DNA from 2 places in the Jeotgalibaca porci genome. Region 1 is predicted to be linked to the other one. Evidence: predicted binding sites of a transcription regulator. Region 1 holds the regulator's gene; the other holds the start of a gene.

Region 1 (3,177 bases):
TGATTTTTCTTTTAGATCATTGGGCGATGGTTTCCCATTTGCGAATGGAAGGGAAATTCACTGTTACAAAAACAGGTGAGCCTTATGAGAAACACACGCATGTCGTTTTTCATCTCAGTGATAATCGCGATTTGCGTTATTTGGATGTGCGTAAGTTCGGTCGTTTTTCGTTGATGCCGATTGATAAAAAGGAAAATTACGGTCCAATTCAAAAGTTAGGACCTGAACCAACAACGAGCCAATTTTCGCTCGAGAATTTCCAAGAAAAGTTATCCCGGACACAACGTGCAATTAAAGCGGTGATTCTGGATCAGCATATTGTGGCAGGTGTGGGGAATATTTATGCCGATGAATCTTTGTTCCGTGCGCAAATTAATCCCATGAAACCCGCGAATCAGTTAAATAAGGGGGAGACTGCGCGTCTGCGTGAAGCGATTATTACGGTTATTGCAAATGCAGTGGAAGCAGGCGGGACCACCATTCGGACGTATAAAAACACGCTGGGAGAAGCCGGGAAGTTTCAAGTTGCTCTCAATGTTTATGGCAAGACAAATGAAGACTGTCCACGCTGTGGCACCCCGATTGAAAAGACTAAAGTCGCACAACGGGGCACACATTACTGTCCTAAGTGCCAAGGGTCGATTGCACGCTATGAAAAGAAAGGACCGGCAGGATGACATATATTTTAGGATTAACAGGAGGTATCGCGACTGGGAAGTCAACCGTGTCAAGGTATTTTTCTGATAAAGGCTATGCGGTGGTGGATGCAGATGTAGTAGCACGTCGCGTGGTTGAACCAGGGACAGAAGGGTTGGCTAACATTGTCGCGCATTTTGGAACTGAAATTATCCAAAAAGACGGAACATTAAATCGTGAAAAGCTAGGCGCAATGATTTTTTCCGATGCTGAAAAACGTGAAACGCTAAATAACCTTTTAAGTGCTCAGATTAGACGGACGATTATGGCCGACACAGAAACGCTTGTAAATGCAAACCAACCGCTGATTGTATTGGATATTCCCTTACTGTATGAAGCAGGCTATGAAACCCACTGTGATGCCGTTATGGTTGTGTATACAACCGAAGCAGTGCAGCTGGAACGGTTAATGGCCCGCAACAATTTGACGGAAGAAGAGGCTTTGAATCGTATTGCCAGTCAAGAGCCGATTGAAACCAAGAAAGACCGCGCAGATATTGTCATAGACAACAACGGCCCCCTGAACCATACCTATGAACAAGTTGAAACATGGCTGAAAAACAACATAATATAGCGGTTATTATGGTATACTAGCTACAGAAAATGACTAGAAAGGGGTCTGGAAAGAATGCAATGTCCAAAATGTCAATATAATGGATCGCGAGTTGTGGACAGCCGCCCCGTCGAAGAAAATAACTCGATTCGCCGCCGTCGTGAGTGCGAATGTTGTCACCAACGCTTTACTACTTTTGAACGAATTGAACAGACACCGTTGCTCGTTGTGAAAAAGAACGGGACACGTGAAGAATTCAGCCGTGAAAAGTTATTGCGTGGTCTGATTCGCTCCAGTGAAAAGCGTCCGATTAAGTTGGAGCAGCTGGAAGAAGTTGTGAACCAGGTTGAACGGGAACTGCGTGCATCGGGTGAGAGCGAAATACCAAGTATGGCTATCGGTGAGTATGTGATGGAGCACTTGGCTAAAATTGATGATGTAGCGTATATTCGCTTTGCGAGTGTGTATCGTCAATTTTCTGATCGTGAAACATTCTTGGCGGAACTACAAAACCTTGAGAAAAAGAATCACCATGAGCTAGAGGGGCGGAACGAATGAATACACCTTGGAAAAATTTAAGTCCGAAAGACTCCTTTCGCACACAACAAACGTGCTTTATTTCCGATGTGGACCGTAAAGTCATCACCTACTTGTATCAACCTATTATCGGCTCACATGCGTTCAGTTTGTACATGACGCTATTGGGTGATTTTGAAATGACACCCCAACCAAAACTGCATTCTGAACTGCTAGCCACATTAAACGTCGGGATACCGGAGTTTTATCAGGCACGCATTCGTTTGGAAGGCATAGGCTTATTGAATACATACGTGAGAGAAACCGAGCAGATGAAAGAATACATCTACGAGCCGTTGATGCCTGTCACGAGCAAACAGTTTTTTGAAGAAGATTTGTTACGGATGCTGTTGCGGGAACACATTGGTGAAGGACGTTTGAGACGGCTGCAAGAGCAATACAGTTTTCCAAAAGCTGACTATAGTGACTTACAGAAGATTACGCAATCATTTGTAGGTGTTTATAATGTGGCGCGTACGATTGTCCCGTTGGAGCAAAGTTCATTGCTGGAATCACGCAAAGGTCAAGCACCGCAGATTGAAATATCTTCGTTTAACTTCAGCTACTTGAAGCAATTATTAAATAGTCAGTTTTTCCGTCCTGAAGCATTGACATCAGAACTTCGGAAGAAGATTGAAGTCCTTAATAAATTGTACGGCATTGAAGAAGAGGAGATGGCCGCATTATTGATGCGTGCATCAAATCTTGAGAATGGTGTTGTGGATACAAAGGAGCTCGAGAATTTGGCTGCCGACAGCACGACTCAAGGTATTTCTAAGAGTGTGATTCGTGACAAAGTGGAGCAAACGGCCGAGGCTTCTGCCGAGCAACAGGCGAACCGGGAAGCGGCTTTGAAAAAAGCCGGCTACACTGAGCAGGAAATACAATTGGTTTTACTAGCGGAAAAATTAACTCCGTATCAATTTATCGCGGATATTAAGGCGCAGAAAAAGGGACAGGTTACTTCAAATGAAAAAAATCTGCTGAACATTTTGTTGAGCCAATACGATTTGTCCTCGGGAGTTTTGAATATGCTGATTTATTACATGTTGGTAATTCAAGGTGAGCCGACGATGAATAAAGGTGTCGCAGAACGGATTGCCAACGACTGGACCCAATCCGAAATCTCCTTGCCCGAAGAAGCGATTAATAAAACGAAACAATTTATCGGACAAAAGCGCGCCACTGCTGAAAAGCGCAACGTCCGTCAATATGGTCGTAACGTTGTCCGTAAGGTGGAGAAATTACCGGAATGGGCAACGGAGAAACCGACGCAGACGAAAAGCGAACGTCTTCTTTCTGACGAAGAACAGAAACGATTTAATGAACGCCTGAAAAAATTCAGGAATGGT
Region 2 (3,177 bases), 970 kb from region 1:
ATAATGTTGTTTCTGATGGCTCGCTATCATACAACCACGTTATCGCAGAAGGTAACTCAGAATTTTACTTTGTGCTGCGCGATGATATTAACTTTGCGGCAGTAGAGAACGGCGAAGCAGTAGACACAGGTCTAATGGTTAGCGGACAAGATGTTATTTTCTCGCTAGACCGTGCAAAAAATGCAGACTCTGTTCCGGATCACCGTACTTACTCATTGCATGAACATATTGACACTGTAGAATTAGTAACAGATGTTGCTGAATTGGAAAACGTTCAATTATCTGATGGTTCTGGCAATGTGTTGGATGCTTTGGCTGAAGATTTGGATGCACCTATTTCTAAAACAGTTGAAAATGCAGCAGATGTTAATAATGACGAAGGTTCATACCAAGTTATCAAATTGACAACGACTGAGGCTTTCCCACAAGTATTGAACTACCTAGCTCACCAATCAGCAGGTATTGTTTCTAAAGAACAAGTTGAAAGCATCAATACTTATGACATTGCTTCATTTGACCCATCAGTGGATATTGCTTACGGAGATCAACGTGCTGTAATCAACGGCGACAACCACTTGTATACAAGTGGCCCTTACATCATGACTTCTAAAGATGACTACGAAGCAACGTTCCAAGCAAACCCTGGTTACCGTCCAGAAACACCAGAAACAGCGCAAATTAAAAACGTGACAGTTCGTTTTATCGCTGATTCTGACAGTGCTTTATCGGCATTACGTGCAGGCGAAATTCACTTGCTATACGGACTAAGTGAAACGAAATACGAGATTATTGAAGAAGATGATAAACTTTCACTACAAAGCATGCCAAGTAACGCTGTTTCTTATATGCTATTCAATACATCCGGACGCGCTGTTTCTGAAAGTGAAAACTTGCGTAAATCGATTTTATTCTCCATTAACCAAGATGAGATTAACGCTGCTTACAACGGTAAAAAATTACCATCATACTCAACAGTGACACCACTTGTTGATACAGGTAACAAACTAGTAGCAGACCCAGCTAAAGTAGAAGAATTCTACGAAGCATATTTAGCAGAATAATCAGAGAAGCCTCCCTTAATCCGGGAGGCTTTTTTTTAGACATTATAATAGGAAGAAATGAACCGATGACAACTTTACAATCAGTTGGCCGCCTTATTTTCCATTCGAACTCGCTGTAAATAGCTTTACAATCAGTTGGACGATGAATTTTCTAAACCAACTACTTATAAATAATAGGTTCCTCGGTATTTCCCCTGTGCTATGAAGTTAGCCGTTAAAACATTGCTGAATCTTTGTTTGGCACATGATTTTCCACACCATTCATAAAGAGAACTGACGGTTAATTTCATATTTGGAAATAAAAGTTGGAATTCCCTGGCTGCATCCAAAATAGCCTGCGTAACATTGCCTGTTGAAGAACAATTTGAACAGCGATAAAATTTAGTATTCAACGGGACAACGATATCCCCGCACGCTCTACAACGAATCCCTTTCTTTAATTCCTCGAAACGATATAAAGGAATATTTTTACGAAAAGGTTCTGCCTTTGCTTTGTTTCGTAGCAATTCCTGCACAACTACGCGGAGACTATCGGTAATCGGTGGGAATTGATCCATCGTTTGAATATGGTGATGGATTTGTGTAGGTAGAAGCAGAGGTTTACCTACTGGAACGTTAAAAAGGGTGAAATGAGAATTAATAAAGACTACCGCTGCTTTCACTTCGCAGTTCGCTAAACTTAAGTCTTGAAGAAACTGCTTAAAACAATTTTTTGTCCGGGTTAATTGTATCAAAGGATTCGGGCAGGAAAAATTGGTTCCTTTCGTAAACAACTCATTCCCATAGTTCCATTCACCTTCATAGTTTTTCACTTCATAAATGAATAAGACGTTACCGATTACCAACAAATGATCAATTTGAAATTTTTGACCACTATGAGTTTCAAAATACAAATCTGATAGAATCATGTGTTCCGTGTTTAATTTTTTTAGTTCGTTAAGCAACTGTCTCTCACCCGTATGGCCTTTTCCTTCTCTCATTAGATATTTTTCCAGCTGTTCGTTACTTGCCATCCTAATCGCTAATGATTCCAACAATAATAAAGTTTCAGATTTTCCGGTCATATATATGACACCTCCTGTATATATATAAGCAAAAAATGTTAAAAAGCTTTTTTTAAATAAAATATAATTGTGGCGACATATTGTGGGCCACTTTATGGTATGATACAACATGTTGTAATTCCTCGATGAATAAAACAAAAGGGAAGGGATATGATGAGTGTGCTAGTGTTGGCAGGGATGATTGGAGCAGGGAAATCTACGTATACAAAGATGATTTCTAATAAATTGGGAACGCAGGCTTTCTATGAAAGTGTCGATTATAATCCCATCCTTGATAAATTTTATGATGACCCTAAGAAATGGGCATTCAGCTTACAAATTTACTTTTTAAATGCGCGTTTTAGAAGTATTAAAGATGCGTTGGTGGACGACAATAATGTGTTGGACCGCTCAATCTATGAAGATGCATTGTTCACGCATGTGAACCATTTGCAAGGAAACATTTCAATTGAAGAGATGGATATTTATAATGACCTTCTGGATAACATGATGGAAGAATTGGAAGGTATTCCAAAGAAAGCACCAGACTTGTTAATCTACTTAGACGGTCCATTTGAAATAATTTTGGAACGTATTCAGGAACGTGGCCGTGATTTCGAACAAATCAAAGACAATCCTGATTTGTTGGCTTACTACCGTCTGTTGTACGATAACTATGAAGCATGGTACGAAAGCTATAACCACAGCGCCAAAATTAAAATCAGTATTGCTGACTACGACATTCTAAACTCTGAAGACGATCAAGATCGTGTGATGGAAGTTATTCAAAAAGCAGTAGCAGAAGCACGTTTTGAGAATATGGCTCAAGCATAATCAAGAAGCATTCAGTTCCTAATCATTGGGACTGAATGCTTTTTCATTCTTTAGACTGATTCACTTCGAACGTGTTTCTTCTATAATAAGAGAGCATCAACGAAAATAAATGGAAAGGAAGATGCATGATGCAAATGAAAGCCAAAACGAGACAGACACCTGTTAACAAAGTGAAGTCATTAGTCACTTCCTTGTTTGATACAAAGATGAAACGTCGCCGAAAATTGATGGTGCTCGGT

Evidence for each region. The regulator NrdR, encoded in region 1, represses ribonucleotide reductase genes. The targets are predictions, from matches to a motif close to ACACNATATATNGTGT.
Region 2: a site for NrdR is predicted at 2,228-2,243, ahead of G7058_RS09705 (deoxynucleoside kinase). Genes of this name have one in related genera too.

Annotation. Positions count from the first base shown of each region.
Region 1 is NZ_CP049889.1:586,669-589,845, reverse strand. Features, by position in the region: gene mutM (DNA-formamidopyrimidine glycosylase) at 1-677, shown strand, start outside; gene coaE (dephospho-CoA kinase) at 674-1,270, shown strand; gene nrdR (transcriptional regulator NrdR) at 1,325-1,807, shown strand; gene G7058_RS03045 (replication initiation and membrane attachment family protein) at 1,804-3,177, shown strand, end outside.
Region 2 is NZ_CP049889.1:1,913,547-1,916,723, forward strand. Features, by position in the region: gene G7058_RS09695 (ABC transporter substrate-binding protein) at 1-1,061, shown strand, start outside; gene G7058_RS09700 (nuclease-related domain-containing protein) at 1,226-2,125, opposite strand; gene G7058_RS09705 (deoxynucleoside kinase) at 2,279-2,938, shown strand; gene G7058_RS09710 (YkvA family protein) at 3,067-3,177, shown strand, end outside.